DNA from 4 places in the Alicycliphilus sp. T452 genome. Region 1 is predicted to be linked to each of the others. Evidence: predicted binding sites of a transcription regulator. Region 1 holds the regulator's gene; each other region holds the start of a gene.
What was found. Region 1 encodes sigma-54, which starts transcription at its own class of promoters, with help from an activator protein. Its sites were predicted from a motif close to TGGCANGNAANCTGCTTT; they were not measured.
Positions count from the first base shown of each region.

Region 2: a site for sigma-54 is predicted at 2,620-2,637, ahead of pedF (cytochrome c-550 PedF). Genes of this name have one in related genera too.
Region 3: a site for sigma-54 is predicted at 3,280-3,297, ahead of nirB (nitrite reductase large subunit NirB). Genes of this name have one in related genera too.
Region 4: a site for sigma-54 is predicted at 1,997-2,014, ahead of glnA (type I glutamate--ammonia ligase). Genes of this name have one in related genera too.

Region 1 covers NZ_JBTNEH010000003.1:15,017-19,425, reverse strand. The annotation lists gene ACX12L_RS03115 (THUMP domain-containing class I SAM-dependent RNA methyltransferase) at 1-1,028, opposite strand, end outside; gene ACX12L_RS03110 (acyl-CoA thioesterase) at 1,025-1,465, opposite strand; gene ACX12L_RS03105 (RNA polymerase factor sigma-54) at 1,479-3,032, opposite strand; gene lptB (LPS export ABC transporter ATP-binding protein) at 3,082-3,882, opposite strand; gene lptA (lipopolysaccharide transport periplasmic protein LptA) at 3,879-4,409, opposite strand, start outside.
Region 2 covers NZ_JBTNEH010000025.1:32,388-36,796, forward strand. The annotation lists gene ACX12L_RS18800 (cytochrome b) at 1-393, opposite strand, end outside; gene ACX12L_RS18805 (sigma-54-dependent Fis family transcriptional regulator) at 410-2,377, opposite strand; gene pedF (cytochrome c-550 PedF) at 2,679-3,170, shown strand; gene ACX12L_RS18815 (hypothetical protein) at 3,374-3,787, shown strand; gene ACX12L_RS18820 (EAL domain-containing protein) at 3,899-4,409, shown strand, end outside.
Region 3 covers NZ_JBTNEH010000011.1:43,553-47,961, reverse strand. The annotation lists gene ACX12L_RS11640 (formate/nitrite transporter family protein) at 1-264, opposite strand, end outside; gene nirD (nitrite reductase small subunit NirD) at 296-673, opposite strand; gene nirB (nitrite reductase large subunit NirB) at 746-3,193, opposite strand; gene lpdA (dihydrolipoyl dehydrogenase) at 3,450-4,409, opposite strand, start outside.
Region 4 covers NZ_JBTNEH010000018.1:98,685-103,093, forward strand. The annotation lists gene ACX12L_RS16250 (hypothetical protein) at 1-358, opposite strand, end outside; gene glnA (type I glutamate--ammonia ligase) at 532-1,947, opposite strand; gene ACX12L_RS16260 (competence/damage-inducible protein A) at 2,121-2,942, opposite strand; gene ACX12L_RS16265 (EI24 domain-containing protein) at 2,939-3,844, opposite strand; gene ACX12L_RS16270 (sterol desaturase family protein) at 3,860-4,409, opposite strand, start outside.

The sequences.
Region 1 (4,409 bases):
GCGCTTTCGCGGCCCGCGCGCGCGACGACGGCCATGCGCTCGCGCGCGTCGCGCCCTGCGCTGCCGGCCGCGGCGATGCGCTCGCCATACGGCGGGTTGAGCAGCATCACGCCCGGCTGCTCGCAGGGCGGCATGCGCTGCAGCGCGTCGCCGCCGCGCAGCTGCACGGCGGCGGCCACGCCGGCGCGCTCGGCGTTGCGCTGGGCAAAGTCCACCATGCGGTGCGATACGTCACTGCCAAAAATGGGCACAGGGCTTGCCACGGCTGCGCCAGTAGCTTCCTCTTTGATAGCGGACCAGACATGGGCCTGGTAGGGCAGGAGCTTCTCGAACCCGAAGCGGCGCCTGAGCCCGGGCGCGATGCGGCAGGCGATCTGCGCCGCCTCGATGACCACGGTGCCGCTGCCGCAGCAGGGGTCGTACAGCGGCATGGGCGCATCGCCATGCGGGTCCCAGCCCGTGGCCGCGATCATGGCTGCGGCCAGGGTTTCCTTGAGCGGCGCGTCGCCCTTGTCCTCGCGCCAGCCGCGCTTGAACAGCGGCTCGCCCGAGGTGTCGATGTACAGCTGGGCGTGCTCGCGCGTCAGGTGCAGGTGGATGCGCACGTCGGGCCAGCGCGTCTCGACGTCGGGGCGGCTGCCGCCCTTGGCGCGGAAGCGGTCGGCCACGGCGTCCTTCACGCGCAGGGCGGCGAAGTTCAGGCTCTTGAGCGGGCTGTGCTGCGCCGTCACCTCCACCTTGAAGCTCTGGCGCGGGGTGAACCAGGCCTCCCAGGCCACGTCGCCGGCCAGCGCGTAGATGTCGTCCTCGCTGCGGTAGGGCCGCTCGGCCAGCTGCACCAGCACGCGCTGGGCCAGGCGGCTGTGCAGGTTGAGAAGCAGCGCGTCGCGCCAGGCGGCGCGCACCAGCACGCCGGCGCGGCCCACCAGCAGGTCCTGGCCGGACAGGCCCGTGAGGCCGTGCACCTCGTCGGCCAGGAAGCCCTCGACGCCGGCGGCGCAGGGCAGGAAGAGTTGCAGGGTGTTCATTGCGGCTGTGCGGCGCGCTGCAGCAGCTGGCGCACGGGCTCGGGGATGGGCGCGGGCCTGCGCGCGGCCCGGTCGATGAAGACGATGCCGGTCTTGCCGCGCGCGACCTCGCGGCCCTGGGACTTCTCCGTCATGCGGAACACCAGGTCGAAGCCGTAGCGGTTGAAGTCCTGCGGCGTCATCTGCACGCGCAGCGTCTCGCCATGGAAGGCCTCGGACTTGTACTGCGCCAGCATGTCGCCCACCACGGTGGACAGGCCCGCCACGTCCGCCTCGGCATAGCCCAGGGAGCGGAAGAAGCGCACGCGCGCCTCCGACACCAGGCTGAGCAGCTGCGCGTTGTCCAGGTGGCCGCCCTGGTTGACGTGGCTGATGTAGACCTGCAGCTCGGTGCTGAAGCCGAAGTGCGCCGGCAGGTCGAAGACGATGCGTGCCATGGGGTATCTCTTTCTATAGCGCCTTGCGCAGGTTGGCGGGCGCGATCTTCAGCGCCTCGCGGTACTTGGCCACGGTGCGGCGCGCGCACTCTATGCCCTGTTCCTTGAGCATGTCGGCGATCTGGCCGTCCGACAGCGGCTTGTGCGGGTCCTCGGCGGCGACGAACTGCCGGATGAGCGCGCGCACCGCCGTGCTCGACGCGCTGCCGCCGGTCTCGGTGCCCAGGCCCGAGCCGAAGAAGTACTTGAGCTCGAACGTGCCCTGGGGCGTGGCCATGTACTTGGCCGTGGTCACGCGGCTGATGGTGGATTCGTGCAGGCCGAGCTCGTCGGCGATCTCGCGCAGCACCAGCGGGCGCATGGCCAGCTCGCCATGCACGAAGAAGTTCTTCTGCCGCTCCACGATGGCGCTGGACACGCGCAGGATGGTGTCGAAGCGCTGCTGTATGTTCTTGATGAACCAGCGCGCCTCCTGCAGCCTGGCCTGCAGCGCCTGGTGGCCGTCGCCTTTGCTGCCGCCGCGCAGGGCGTTGGCGTAGACGTCGTGCACGCGCAGGCGCGGCATCACGTCGGGGTTGAGGCGGACGCTGAAGCTCTGCTGCGCGCCGCGCCCGGTCTTCCGGACGATCACGTCGGGCACGATGACGTTGCGCTCCACGTCGGCGAAGCGCCGCCCGGGGCGCGGCTCCAGCCGTGCGATCAGCGCCATGGCGGCGCGCGTGCAGTCGTCGCTGCTGCCTGCGGCCTGGGCCAGGCGGCGCACGTCGCGCCGCGCCAGCAAGTCGAGCGGCTGGCGGCAGATGCACAGCGCGGCCTGGATCACCTCGGGGTCGCCCTCCTCTTCCCGGTCCAGCGCCTGCAGCTGCAGCGTCAGGCATTCGGCCAGCCCGCGCGCGCCCACGCCCGCGGGCTCCAGGCTCTGCAGCAGGCGCAGGGCCACGGTCAGGCGGTGCATCAGCTCGTCGAGCTGCTCGGCGTCGCCCTCGTCCGCCAGGCTCGCGGCCAGGGATTCGAGCGGCTCGTCCAGATAGCCGTCGTCGTTGAGCGAGCCGATGAGAAAGCGCAGCGCCGCCATGTCCAGCTCGGACAGGCGCAGCGCCAGGGCCTGGCGCTCAAGGTGGTCGGCGAGCGATTCGTGGCCGTGCGCGAGGTCCGCGGCGTCGGCCTCGTCGCCATCGCCGGAGCCGCTGCCGGCGCCTGCGGGCGCATCGCTCCCCCACTCGCGGTCGTCGCCCGGGATGTCGGTGTCGCCGTCCCAGTCGGTGGGCGCGGCGATGTCGGGCATTTCAGCGTCGTTTTGGCCTTCATCGCCCGACCAGTCTGCGTCGGCAGCTCCTGAAGGCGTAGCATCCTCGGCCTGGCTGCCGCGCTCGCCCGCAGGGGGCGCGCCCGGCTCCTCCGGCGGCGCATCGTCCTCCGAGCGCTCCAGGAAGGGGTTTTCGTCGAGCATCTGCTCGACCTCCTGCGCCAGCTCCAGCGTGGACAGCTGCAGCAGGCGGATGGACTGCTGCAGCTGCGGCGTGAGCGCCAGGTGCTGCGAGACGCGCAGCGACAGGCTGGGTTTCATGGCCCGGCACCCGCCGTCCGGCCTTGTGTCGTACCGCGGCCCATGTCTCTCACATGCGGAAGTGCTCGCCCAGGTAGACCCGGCGCACTTCCGCGTTGTCGACGATTTCCGACGGCGTGCCCTGCGCGAGCACATGGCCGTCGCTGATGATGAAGGCGTGGTCGCAGATGCCCAGCGTCTCGCGCACGTTGTGGTCGGTGATGAGCACGCCGATGCCGCGCGCCTTCAGGAAGCCGATGATGCGCTGGATCTCGATCACGGCGATCGGGTCGATGCCCGCGAAGGGCTCGTCCAGCAGGATGAAGCGCGGCTGCGTGGCCAGCGCCCGGGCGATCTCCACGCGGCGGCGCTCGCCGCCCGACAACGCCAGCGCGGGCGACTGGCGCAGGTGGTCCACGCGCAGCTCCTGCAGCAGCTCGGTGAGCCGGCGCTCGATCTCGCCGCGCGGCAGCGCCCGGCCGTCCGCGCCGGTCTGCAGCTCCAGCACCGCGCGCACGTTGTCCTCCACGTTAAGCTTGCGGAAGATCGACGCCTCCTGCGGCAGGTAGGACAGGCCCAGGCGCGAGCGCCGGTGGATGGGCATGTTGGCCACCGAGTGGCCGTCGATGCGGATGTCGCCGCCGTCGCTGCGCACCAGGCCCACGATCATGTAGAACGACGTGGTCTTGCCCGCGCCGTTGGGGCCCAGCAGCCCCACCACCTCGCCCTTCTGCACGACCAGCGACACGTCCTTGACCACCTTGCGGCTGCCGTAGGACTTCTGCAGGTGCAGCGCCTCCAGCCGGCTGGCGCCGTCCTGCGGCGCCCCGGGCGCGCCCTGCGTGCGCGTCTCGTCCACGACCGCGCTCACTGCGTGCCGCCCAGGCTGGGAGTGGGGCGCAGCACGGGTGGCTCGGCGCGCGCGGGCGGCGGCGCCGTGCCCGAGGCCGGCTCCTTGGGCGACAGCACGGCGCGCACGCGGCCGCCGGGCGTGCCCGCGCTGGTGCCGGCCGGCGCGGTCTTCTGCCCGTCCACGGTGAACACGTCTGTGAGGTTGTTGTAGACGATGACCGCGCCCTTGACTTCGTCGGTGAGCTGGGCCTCGCGGTAGCGGCGCAGCTCGGCGCGGCGGATGAACTTCACGGTGTCGGCACGGCCGTCGTATTCGATGACCTCGCCCTCGCCCTCGACGAACTCGTCGGGCTGGCCCGGCGGCGTGTCGCGCTTTTGCCGGAAGAAGGCGCGCTTGCCCGATTCGGCCGTCACCACGCCGTACTGGAAGCCATCGGGATCCTGGCGCACGTCCAGCTGCGCGCCGCGCAGCACGATGCTGCCCTTGGTCATGACCACATGGCCGGTGAACACGCTGGTCTGCTTGAGCTCGTCGTGGCGCAGCGC
Region 2 (4,409 bases), on a different contig from region 1:
CTCCCAGCGCTGGGCCAGCTGCGGCAGCTGCAGGCCGAAGAACCGTATCGGGTAGCCCGAGAACACCGAGCCCAGGAAGCCGGACAGGGGCATGACCAGCATGAGCGCATACAGCAGGCCATGGCCGGCCCGCGCCAGCAGCCGCATGGCGGCCGCCATGGGCACGGCCGGCACGCGCGGGCGCACGGCCATCCAGCCCAGGCGCACCAGCAGCAACAGGCCCAGCAGCATGCCCACGGACTTGTGGACGTTGAACCAGTAGGCCCGCAGGCCGCCGCCGCCCTTGGGCAGGCCCTGCATCCACAGGCCCAGGGCGATTTCGGCCAGCAGCAGGGCGGCCATCAGCCAGTGCAGCCAGACCGAGAAGCGGTCGTATCTCGCGGTGTGCGCCATCGCCTGCCTTCCGAAGTCAGTTCAGCAAGTCCGGCGGCAGCAGGTTCTTCTTGCGGTAGATGGTGTTGCGGGAAACACCCAGGGCCTTGGCCGCCGCCGACACATTGCCCTTGTGCAGCTGCAACATCTGTGCCATGGCATGGAGGGTGACGTCCTGCAGGCTGTGGCTGTCGGGGCCGGCATCGCCGCCCGGGCCGGCCGGCGGGGCGTCTGCGGGCAGCGCGCGCACGGGCGCCCGCACCGCCTGCAGCTCCTCCAGGAAGTCGTCGGGCAGATGCCCGGGCGCGATCTGCCCCTCGCGGCCCACCATGACCACCGCCGTGCGCAGCAGGTTGTGCAGCTGGCGCACGTTGCCGGGCCAGTGGTAGCGCCGGAACAGCGCCATGACGGGCTCCGAGATGCCGACGTGCAGCCCGCCGTCGCACAGCGACTTGAGCAGCTTCCTGACCACGCAGTCGAAATCCGTGCGCTCGCGCAGCGCCGGCAGGCGCACCACCAGGCCGTTCAGGCGGTAGTACAAGTCCTCGCGGAAGTCACCGCGCGCGATCAGGTCCTTGAGGTTCTTGTGGGTGGCGCAGACCACCGCCACGTCCACGTCCACCTCCTTGCCCGCCCCCAGGGGACTGATGCGCCGCTCCTGCAGCACGCGCAGCAGCCGCGCCTGCAGATGCCTGGGCATGTCGCCGATTTCGTCGAGGAACAGGGTGCCGCCGTGGGCCTGGGCGATCTTTCCGACGGCGCCCTTCTTGCGCGCGCCGGTGAAGGCTCCCTCCTCGTAGCCGAACAGCTCGGCCTCGATCAAGGATTCGGGAATGGACGCGCAGTTGACCGCCACGAAGGGCTGGCGCGCCCGCGCGGAATCGTTGTGGAACGCCCGGGCCAGCAGGTCCTTGCCGGTGCCGGTCTCGCCCAGGATCATCACCGGTATGTCGCGGTCCACCACCTTGCGCAGCTTGTGGATCACCGCCGCGACCTGGGTGTCGCCCGTGTCCAGGTACTGCAGCGACGACAGCTGCGCCTTGCGCGCGGGCGCCGCGCCGCCCTGCTCCGCGACGGACCGCTCGGCAAACGTGGGGGCCGCCCAGGGGCCGGCCGGCTTGACGTCGGCCCGGCACCAGACGGAGACGCCGCTGTGCAGGTGCAGCTGCCTGGGCGCATGCGAAGCCCCGCCGAACAGCTCCAGCAGGGCTGACATCGGCAGGTCGAACAGCGAGGAAAAGGTGCGCGCCTGCAGGGCGCTGAAGGGCAGGCCCAGCTGGAACTGGGCGCTGCGGTTGGCCGACAGGAAGCGCCCCTCGGGGGTGAACACCGCGATGCCCTCGACCAGGGTGCCCAGGAATTCCGGGCGCGCATGGAAGTGCAGCCGGACCGCCTGGGGGAAGCTGCCGGCGAGCATCTGGTTCTCGATCATCTGCGCCGACATGCGCACCAGGGCCAGGGTGTGCTGGTGGTAGCTGCGGTGGTCGCCGGAGACATCCAGCGCGCCGACGACCTGGCCATGGGGATTGAAAATCGGCGCGCACGAGCAGGTCAGCGCGTGGTTGGCGTGCATGTAGTGCTGCTCGCCGTGCACCGTGACCGCCGTCTCCTCGCTCAAGGCAGTGCCTATGGCATTGGTGCCCTTGGCCTTCTCCGACCAGTCCACGCCAGGCGCCAGGGCGACGCGGGAGGCCTTTTCCAGGAAATCCTTGTCCCCCAGGGAGTGCAGCACCAGCCCCTGCGCGGTGGTCAGCAGCACCATGCTGTGGGTGTTGGCGATCTGCTCGTACAGCGTCTCCATGACCGGCTCGGCGTACTGGAACAGAAAGCGGTTGCCCTCCACCACGTCGCTGAGATCGCACTGCGCCAGCGTGGAGAAGTCCGGCCTTTCCCGGGCAACCACGCCATAGCGCTGGGAACGCCGGTGCGCCTTGCCTATGACCTCTGCGTAATCCTGGGCCGGCCCCTGCGGCTGTGCCGGCGGGCCAGAAAAAGGGATGCTCATCATGTCTCCAGATCCGGGCATCGATGGACCCGGTTTTTTAGTGCGCCATGCGCCAGAAAGCTTGGCGCATGTGCACAGATATCACAAGGCCTCCTGGGATCCCGGGCATTTTCCGTCCATGCCCTCGCAACCGTTGCCTGCAAAAAGTGTTCCAACCCGCACCGCGCCTGATTGCTCCAGGCTGCAACACCCCGCGGCACGGCCTTCACCCGTGCATTGCCCCATGTGCAGACGCTCCGGTCTGGTCCGCATATTGCTTCGCTGCAGGGGAATCCCCCCTTTTCCCTGACAGGAGACATCCATGCGCGTCATTTCCCCACGTTTTCCGCAACGCCCGCTGCACCGGTTGCTGGCCCTGGCCCTGGCCTGCAGCGCAGCGGGTGCCATGGCCCACGGCGATGTGGTGCCGCAGGCCGTGGACACCAGCAGCCTGCCGCAACTGGGCAGCAAATGGCTGGAGGCCAACCCCTACAGCAAGAGCGCCGCGCAAAAGGAGGCCTTGCGCATCGGCAGCTCGGCCTACAACCAGAACTGCGCCCGCTGCCATGGCCTGGAGGCCGTCTCGGGCGGCATCGCCCCGGACCTGCGCAAGTTCGACGAGGAATGCAGCGGCCTGGCCGATGCCGGCAAGAAAGCCGCCTGCTACACCGACATGGACGACTATTACCTCGGCACGGTCAGGCGCGGGCGTACGCGCGACGGGCGCGTCTACATGCCGCCCTTCGAGGGCACGCTGTCGCAGGAGGCGATCTGGGCCATACGCACCTACCTGGAGGTGCGGCGCGGGCAATGACGGGCCCCGGCTTGCCTGCTTGCGCCGCAGGCCTGCGAGCCGCGCCGCATCCATGATTTCAACGGCCATGGGGCGGCGGACCGTCGGCGCGCAGCCGCAATCTGCGCCAGGCGCATCGCCAGCCCGCGCCGCGGCCAGGCCTGCTCGGGCCTTCATGGAACCATCGGGAATCCCTGCCAGGCAGGCACCGGGAACCTCTTCTCTTGATGGCCGGTTACATGCGGCCCGGAGTGCGCGGCGACCCGCAACCCCACCAAATTCTTGACGCGCATCACATCTGTCGGCATCTACCATCAAAACCATGCGATACGAGCGTCAAACACTGTCAACATTTGGCAACGTTTTATCCAAAAAGAAACGGCTGGTCGTATATTCATGTAACTACAAGTCACATCGATCCGCGCCACGCCGCCCGCACAATTCTGCGGGCCGCAGCCGCTGGCGGTCGATTGAAAAACATGCAAACCAGAGACATCACCGTTCGCCGCATGGATCCATGCGTGCTCCCGCTGGCGGGCCGCGCCCTGCTGCGGGAATTGCAATCGGCCTTCCAGGGCATCGCGGCACGCCGCGCCCCGCGGGCGGCGGGCATCGGACTTTCCATTGCCCGGAAATAAGAAGCAAGCAATACAATAGTTACGCAACCAACAGTTACGTACTCCGCCGTGCTTCCTCCCATCCTTCCCGGCTCAGCCCCCACGGATCAGGATCTGCATGGGCAGCTCCTGGTGCAAACGCTGGAGCAGGCCGTCGACGCCGTGGTCGTCATCGACGAGCACAACCGCGTGGTGCTGCTCAACGCGGCGGCCGAGGCCCTGTGGGGCTGGCCGCGCGCCGAGGTGCTGGGCCGCAACGTCGGCATGCTGGTGCCGCCGGGCATCCGCGAGGCGCACGACGGTTACGTGAACACCAACCGCACCACGGGCGTCAACCGCATCGTGGGCACTTCGCGCGACGTGCCGGTGGAGCGCCGCAACGGCACGCGGCTGTGGGCGTCGATGTCGATTTCCCGCGTGGTGATCGGCGCGCGCGTGCTCTACACCGCCTTCCTCAAGGACGTGACGGCCCAGCGCGCGCAGCAGCAGCACCTGCGCCAGCTCTCGCTCGTCGCCGACCGCAGCGGCAGCGGCATGGTCGTGGCCGATGCCGGCCGGCGCATCACCTACGTGAATGCGGGCTTCACGCGGCTGCTGGGCTTCGCCAGCGCCCAGGCGACCGGGCGGCTGCTGCCTGAACTGG
Region 3 (4,409 bases), on a different contig from region 1:
GGCCAGGGGCGTGAGCATGAACACGCCGGTGAGCAGGTCGAAGCCCAGCAGGTAGAGCATGCACACCCCCACCGGAAACAGCAGGGCGCCGATCAGGGCCGAGCCGCTCATGACCGCTGCGGTGACGGCGAACACCGCCGCCAGCGCCAGGATGGCGCCGGCCATGAAGGCGCGGATCAGGGTGTCGCGCGTGGACATGTGGATCTTGGCTTCGCCGGTGTCCACCATCTTGGTGACGAATTCGGCGGGGCTGAGGTAGGCCATGGTGTGTGCTCCTGGAGGTTGGGGATGGGGATCAGGCCGAACGCTGCGCGGGCCCGGCCAGCGGGCGCTCCTGCGTCAGCGCATGGCCGGCCAGCTCATCGGCGTCCAGGTAGACGGCGCCGGCCTCGACCCGCACGCGAAAGCAGGGCGTGCCGCCCTCGTCGGGCGCCAGGGCCTGGCCGTCGGCCAGGCCGATGGTCCAGTTGTGCAGCGGGCACGCGACGCTGTTGCCGAACACCATGCCCTGCGACAGCGGGCCGCCCTTGCAGGGGCTGTAGTCCAGCAGGGCGTACACGGCGTCGGCTCCGGTGCGAAACAGCGCCACCTCCAGCCCCCGCGGCCGCGCCACGCGGCGCGCGCCCTGGCGCGGGATGTCGTCCACCTCGCAGATGTATTTCCAGTGTGTCATTGCTATGCCTTTCGCAGCTGGCAGCGCTTTCCTGACAAGCGCTGCAGGCCTTTTTTGCTTGAAATATGCGGTTCAGGCGACGGCGATCGGGATGAACTGGCGCCCGTCCACGCGCGCCTTTTCGCCCTCGAACCAGGGGTCGGGCTCGCCGTCGAGCGCCCACTGCAGGCGCCGCCACAGCGCCTGGCGGTTCGCCGCGTCGTCCAGCACCTTTTTCTTCACATGGTCCAGCCCCACGCGCGCAACGTAGTGCGTGGTGCGCTCCAGATACCAGCCCTCCTCGCGGTACAGCTGCAGGAAGGCGCCGCTGATCTCCATCACCTCCCCGGCGGTCTTGGCCTTGGCGAAGAACTGCGCCACCTCGGTCTTGATGCCGCCGTTGCCGGCGACGTAGATCTCCCAGCCCGAATCGACGCCGATGACGCCCACGTCCTTGATGCCGCTCTCGGCGCAGTTGCGCGGGCAGCCGCTGACGGCGAGCTTGACCTTGTGCGGCGCGTACATGCGCCACAGCGCGCGCTCCAGGTCGCGCCCCAGGGCGCTGCTGTCCTGCGTGCCGAAGCGGCACCATTCGCTGCCCACGCAGGTCTTCACGGTGCGCAGGCTCTTGCCGTAGGCGTGGCCGCTGGGCATGCCTATGTCGCGCCACACGGCCTGCAGGTCTTCCTTCCTCACGCCCAGCAGGTCGATGCGCTGGCCGCCCGTGACCTTGACGGTGGGAATCCCGTACCTGTCCACCACGTCGGCGATGCGGCGCAGCTCGGCCGCGCTCGTCTCGCCGCCCCACATGCGCGGCACCACGCTGTAGGTGCCGTCCTTCTGGATGTTGGCGTGGCTGCGCTCGTTGATGGCGCGGCTTTGCGGGTCGTCCAGCGCCTCCTTGGGCCAGGTGCTGATCAGGTAGTAGTTGATGGCCGGGCGGCAGCCGGGGCAGCCGTCCGGGGTCTTCCATTCCATGAAGGCGAAGACCTCTTCCTTGCTGACGAGGTGGTTGGCGCGGATGGCGTCGCGCACTGCCTGGTGGCCGTGGTCGGTGCAGGCGCACAGCGGCTTGGTCTTGGGCGTGGCGGCGTAGGCGCCGCCCAGCGTGGCCATCAGGATCTGCTCGACCAGCCCGGTGCAGGAGCCGCAGCTGGCGCTGGCCTTGGTGTGCCTGCGCACCTCGTCCACGGTGAACAGCCCCTTGTCCTTGATGGCCTTGCAGATCGTGCCCTTGGTCACGCCGTTGCAGCCGCAGACCTCGGCCTCGTCGGGCAAGGCGGCGGCCTGGTTCTGGCCGGCGTGGCCGCCCTCGCCGATGTTGCTCTCGCCGAACACCAGCGTGGCGCGTATGTCGGCGACGGGGCGCGCGTCGCGCAGCAGCTTGAAGTACCAGCCGCCGTCCACGGTGTTGCCGTACAGGCAGGCGCCGACCAGCCTGTCGTCCTTGATCACGAGCTTCTTGTAGGTGCCGCTGCCGGGGTCGCTGAGCACGATTTCCTCGGTGCCCGCGCCGCCCTGGAAGTCGCCCGCCGAGAACAGGTCGATGCCCGTGACCTTGAGCTTGGTCGAGGTCTGCGAGCCCTGGTAGCGGCCTATGCCGAACTCGGCCAGGTGGTTCGCCGCCACCCGCCCCTGCTCGAACAGCGGCGCCACCAGACCGTAGGCCACGCCCCGGTGCGCGGCGCACTCGCCCACGGCGTAGATGCGCGCGTCGGTGATGGTCTGCAGGGTGTCGTCGACCACGATGCCGCGGTCGACATGCAGGCGCATGCGCTCGGCCAGCTCGGTGTCGGGGCGTATGCCGACGCACATCACCACCAGGTCGGCGGGCACCTCGCCGCCGTCCTCGAAGCGCACGGCGCGCACGCGGCCCGCCTCGTTGCCCAGCAGCGCCGCGGTCTGCGCCCGCATCAGGAACCGCATGCCGCGCCCGGCCAGCGCCTTCTCCAGCATCCGCCCCGCCACGCGGTCGAGCTGGCGCTCCATGAGCCATTCGCCGGCATGCACCACCGTGACCTGCATGCCGCGCTTCATCAGGCCGTTGGCGGCCTCCAGGCCCAGGAGGCCGCCGCCGATGACCACGGCGCGCGGGTACCGGGCGGCGGCGTCGATCATGGCCTGGGTGTCGGCGATGTCGCGGTAGGCCAGCACGCCTTCGAGCCGGCTGCCGGGGATGGGCAGGATGAAGGGCCTGGAGCCCGTGGCGAGGATCAGGCGGTCGTAGGGCGCGCTGACGGTCCCGCCGCCGGCATGGACGGCATGCACCATGCGGCGCGCGCGGTCCACATGGGTGACGGTGCAGCCGGCGTGCAGGGCGATGCCGTTGTCTTCGTACCAGGCCCAGTCGTTGAGCACGATCTGCGAGAGCTGCTGCTCGCCCGCCAGCACCGGCGAGAGCAGGATGCGGTTGTAGTTGGGGTGCGGCTCGGCGCCGAAGACGGTGATGTCGTACAGGCCTGGGGCGATTTTCTGCAGCTCTTCGAGCGTGCGCACCCCCGCCATGCCGTTGCCCACCATGACCAGTCTCATCTTCTTCATCACGCCCTCGCACGGTACCTGTTGACCCCGCCGGCGGGCAGACATGCCACGCCCGGCCCGTGGCCCCCATCGGCCACGGCAGGGTTGATGCAACGACCGTGCCAGCATGCAGCCAGGGGGACGGCTCCGCCCGCAGGCACGGCGCTGCCGGTTTTTGGTGCATGGCTTTGGTGCGGCGCACCAAACAGGCTCCACACGCAAAAGGGCCGCTGCCGGCCATCGCCGGTAGCGGCCCTTCATCCACGGCGCAGCCGGGTCAGATATGCAGCGCCTGGCCCAGCGCCTTGAGCGCCGCCTCCTGCACGGCCTCGCCCAGCGTGGGGTGGGCATGGATGGTGTGGCCCACGTCCTCCAGCCGCGCGCCCATCTCCATGGACTGGCCGAAGGCGGTCGCCAGCTCCGCCACCCCCTTGCCCACGGCCTGCCAGCCGAGGATGAGGTGGTTGTCGCGCCGCGCCACCACGCGCACGAAGCCGCCGGTGGCCTGCAGCGTCATGGCGCGGCCATTGGCGGCGAAGGGGAAGGCGGCGTCGATGCAGTCCAGCCCCGCGGCGCGCGCCTCGCCCGGCGTGCGGCCCACGACGACCACCTCGGGGTCGGTGAAGCACACGGCGGGGATGGCCATGGGCTCGAAGCGGCGGTTCCGGCCCGCGATCTGCTCGGCCACGCATTCGCCCTGCGCCATGGCGCGGTGCGCGAGCATGGGCTCGCCCGTCACGTCGCCGATCGCCCAGACATTGCGCATGGAGGTGCGGCAATGCGCGTCGATGGCCACGTGGCGCCCTGCCATGTCCAGCTGCAGCGACTCCAGCGCGAAGCCCGCGGTGCGCGGCCTGCGGCCCACGGCGACGAGCACGCGCTCGGCGGGCAGCGCGAAGTCCTCGGCGCGCGCGTCGTTGCGCACGTGCACGCCGTGCCTGTCGTCGTAGCCCTGCACGCTGCAGCCCAGGTGCAGCACGATGCCGCTCTTTTGCAGGGCGTCGAGCACGGGCTGGGTCAGCTCCTCGTCGTAGCTGGGCAGCACGCGCTGCGCGGCCTCGACCACGGTGACCTCGACGCCCAGCTTGCGGTAGGCGATGCCCAGCTCCAGGCCGATGTAGCCCGCGCCGACCACCACCAGGCGCTTCGGAACGACGTCGGGCGAGAGCGCGTCGGTGGACGACCAGATCGGGCCGCCGAAGGGCATGCTGGGCAGCTCCACGGGCTCGGAGCCCGT
Region 4 (4,409 bases), on a different contig from region 1:
CGTCGTTGTATTCCTTGCGCAGCTCGGCCAGGCGCGCCTCGGCCTTGCGCAGCTCGGCATCGAGGATGGCGCGCGCATCGGCGTCGCGCGCGCGCTGGTCGGCAGCATCCACGCGCGGCGCATTCGCCGGCGGGCTGCCGCTGGCGCCGGCCCCGCCGCCTGGCGCCGCCGCGGCCGGCCGCGGCCCCTGCAGCACCGTCACGTTGCCGCCTTCGACGAGCTTGCAGCCACGCTCCTTGGCCTGGGCGGCGTTGTTGGTGTACTCGTTGCCGCAGCGGTAGATACGGTCCTGCGCCCAGGCGGGCTGCAGCATGGCGGCAATGATGGTCAGGGCAAGCAGGCTGTGGCTGTGTTTCATCGGATTCCTCACATGACATGCGCGGCGCATGCACGGCGGCGCTGAGTATCCCCCAATCACCCCGGACCGCCAATTGCGGCGCCCGATTGGCCCGCACGGTCCGCCATGCAAAAAGGCGGCCGCAGCCGCCCTGTGGCACACCGCCGGGAGGCCGTGATGCCCCCCCGTGCCGGTCACAGCGAGTAGTACATGTCGTACTCGACGGGGTGCGGCGCCATGCGGAAGCGCTGCACCTCGCCCATCTTGAGCTCGATGTAGGCGTCCAGCATGTTGTCGGAGAACACGCCGCCCTTGGTCAGGAAGCCGCGGTCCTTGTCCAGCGCCTCCAGCGCCTGGTCCAGGCTGTGGCACACGGTGGGCACCAGCTTGTCCTCCTCGGGCGGCAGGTGGTACAGGTCCTTGGTGGCGGCCTCGCCCGGATGGATCTTGTTCTCCACGCCGTCCAGGCCCGCCATCATCAGCGCCGAGAAGCACAGGTAGGGGTTGGACGAAGGATCGGGGAAGCGCGCCTCGATGCGGCGGCCCTTGGGGTTGGCCACGTAGGGGATGCGGATCGACGCCGAGCGGTTGCGCGAGCTGTAGGCGAGCTTGACCGGCGCCTCGAAGCCGGGCACCAGGCGCTTGTAGCTGTTGGTGCCGGGGTTGGTGATGGCGTTGAGCGCGCGGGCGTGCTTGATGATGCCGCCGATGTAGTACAGCGCGAAGTCCGACAGGCCCGCGTAGCCGTCGCCCGCGAACAGGTTCTTGCCGTCCTTCCAGATCGACTGGTGCACGTGCATGCCCGAGCCGTTGTCGCCCGCGTAGGGCTTGGGCATGAAGGTCGCCGTCTTGCCATAGGCGTTGGCCACGTTCCAGATGACGTACTTCATCACCTGGGTCCAGTCGGCGCGCTCGACCAGGGTGGAGAACCTGGTGCCGATCTCGTTCTGGCCGGCGCCGGCCACCTCGTGGTGGAACACCTCGACCGGGATGCCCAGGGACTCGAGGATCAGCACCATCTCGGCGCGCATGTCCTGCGTGCTGTCCACGGGCGGCACGGGGAAGTAGCCACCCTTGGTCGTGGGGCGGTGGCCGCGGTTGCCGCCGTCGAACTTGGTGCCGCTGTTCCAGGGAGCTTCGTATTCCTCGATCTCGAAGAACACCTTGCCCGGCTCGTTGCTCCAGCGCACGCCGTCGAAGATGAAGAACTCGGGCTCGGGGCCGAAGTAGGCCGTGTCGCCCAGGCCCGAGGCCTTCAGGTAGGCCTCGGCGCGCTTGGCGATGGAGCGCGGGTCGCGGTCATAGGCCTTGCCGTCGCCGGGCTCGACCACGTCGCATTGCAGGAACAGCGTGGTTTCCTCGAAGAACGGGTCGATGTTGGCCGTGCTCGGGTCGGGCATGAGCTGCATGTCCGAGGCTTCGATGCCCTTCCAGCCGGCGACGGAGGAGCCGTCGAACGCATGGCCGGAGGTGAACTTGTCCTCGTCGAAGTGCGAGATCGGCACGGTCACGTGCTGTTCCTTGCCACGGGTGTCCGTGAAGCGCAGGTCGACGAACTTGACTTCGTTTTCCTCCACCATCTTCATCACGTCTGCAACGGTCTTGGCCATCAGGGTTCTCCAGGGATAGAAATGCGCATCGAAAAAGGATGCGCAAGGAAAAGCAGGTTGCGTGCCAGCCCGCGCGGCGCCCGTGGGGCTGGGGTGCTCCACCGTGGTCGCCCTCGATTCCAGGCGGCGCACGGTGCACCGATTGCGTGCGGGATTCTAAGTGGGGCACCTTCTCAGATATTGCGCACCATTTCGGGGCCCATGCCCGCACCAGATTGGTGCAGACCCTGGTAAAGCTCCTGCCATGCCGCCGGAACCAGCGCGGCCGGGCCCTTGACCCCCAGTTCCACGTGCCTGCCGTGCACGGGGTGATCGACACTGGGCAGGCTGAACACCTTGATACCAGGGTGCGCGGCCTCTATGCGCTCCATGAGCGGGGTGAGCGCGGCCTCCATAGCGCCATGCAGCACGATCGAATGCTCGGTTTGGGGCTGGCGGTTGAACCACTGGGCACAGTAGTGGTCCAGCACCCACTCCACCATGGGCCAGGCCATCACCGGGAAGCCCGGCATGAAATGCACCGTGCCGCCTCCCGGCCCGTCGCAGGAGAAGCCCGGGATCTTGTTGTAGGGGTTGGGAATGATGCGCGCGCCCTCGGGGAACACGCCCATGTTGAGCCGGTGCGCGTTGTCCGGCCGGTCGGGATCGAACGCCTCGCCCTGCTCGCGCGCGACGTCCTGCATGCGCTCGCGGATCAGCGCCGCCGCCTCGGGGTGCAGCGCCAGGGGCCGCTGCAGCGCGGCTGCCGCGCATTGGCGCGTGTGGTCGTCGGGCGTGGCGCCTATGCCGCCGCAGCTGAAGACGACGTCGCCCGAGGCGAACGCGCGCTGCAGGGCCGCGGTGATGCGCGGGCGGTCGTCGCCCACATAGTCCGCGTAGGCCAGCGCAAGGCCGCGGGCGGCCAGCAGTTCGATGACCTTGGGCAGGTGCTTGTCCGCGCGCTTGCCCGAGAGGATTTCGTCGCCGACGATGATGAGGCCGAAGGATGGAATCATGCGGGATGCGAGTCCGGAGAAGGCGGAGGAGCGAGCGCCGGCGGCGGTGGGCTGGCAGGAATGGCGGGCGTGGCCAGGGGAGAGGACGGGTCGCCGTCCTGCTCCCGCAGCCGCTGCAACGCCGCCAGGCAGAAGTGGGTGAACCACAGGGAAGAAAAGGCGAACACCAGCGTGTAGATCCAGATGGCGATGGGCACGAGCATGAAGAACGCCGCCGCGAACACCACGCCCGAGGCCCAGACGATGCCGGGCGCCGCGCCCAGGAAACCGCACAGCACGCCGATGGTCAGCAGGCTCAGCCTGTGGCGCTTGAAGATCTCCTGCCGCTCCGGCCTGCTCGCATGCTCGGCCAGCGCGTCGAAGGCCATGACGCGGTAGGTCAGCCAGCCCCAGATCAGCGGCGGCAGCACCAGCACCAGCGGGGGAACGAGCCACAGCGGCATGGAGACCACCAGCGCCAGCAGCGCGGCGATGGTGGAGCCCAGCGACCACAGCACGCTGACCACGAAAGAGCCGCCCCGCTTGCGCTGCAGCTGTGCAAAGCGCCGCTCCGCCACCAGCGAAACGATGGCCGGCGCCATGAGCACGGCCACCGCCAGCACGCAGACGATGACGACCACGGGCGTGGCCAGCATCAGCACCAGCAGCGGCGCCAGCACCACGGGCAGGTTGTCCACGCCGAAGTGGCGCAGCCAGCCCCACAGCAGGCCTAGCCAGTCGGAGCCCTCCAGCGCCGCCTGCATCCAGGCCACTGCCGGCTGCCAGTAGAAATGCCCGCTGCCCCAGGCAGCCAGGGTGATCAAGAGCAGCGGCAGCAGCGACAGCGCCACGACGCGCGGCATCAGGCAGTAGGCAGCGGCGCGCCAGAAAGAATCGAGAAAAGGCCCCATGCGCGCAAGCATAGCGCCATTGCCTGCTCAGTCGCGCCCCGCCAGGCGCAGCAGGCCGCGCCATTGCTGGGCCCAGAAGCCACTGCCGTAGTCGCGCACCCGGCCATCGGGGCCAGGCTCGACCTGGTCGCGCACGCCCGTGGGGTCGTAGCGGCGCTCGAAGTTGGCCGTGCCGAACAGCATGTCCCACCAGGGCAGCAGCACGCCGAAGTTGTGCCCGCCGAGCACCGGGACGCCGGTGTGCTGCGCCGGCGCCGATTCATGCCCTGTGCCGATGGCGTGGTGCAGGCGGTGAAAGCGCGGGCTGATCCACAGGCGTTCGCCCAGGCTGCCGAACCACAGGCGCAGGTTGGCGTGGTGCAGGTTCTCGCTGAGCTGCGTGAGCGCCACGATGGCCACGAACTGGCCCGGCGCCACGCCTATGCATTGCGCGACGACGACGATGATGGCGTCGCGCAGCAAGTCGTCCAGCAAGTGGTTGCGGCTGTCGCTCCACATGGTCATCTGCCGCTGGGAATGGTGCAGGGCGTGCAGGCGCCACCACCAGCCCAGGCGGTGCTGGCCGCGGTGGATCCAG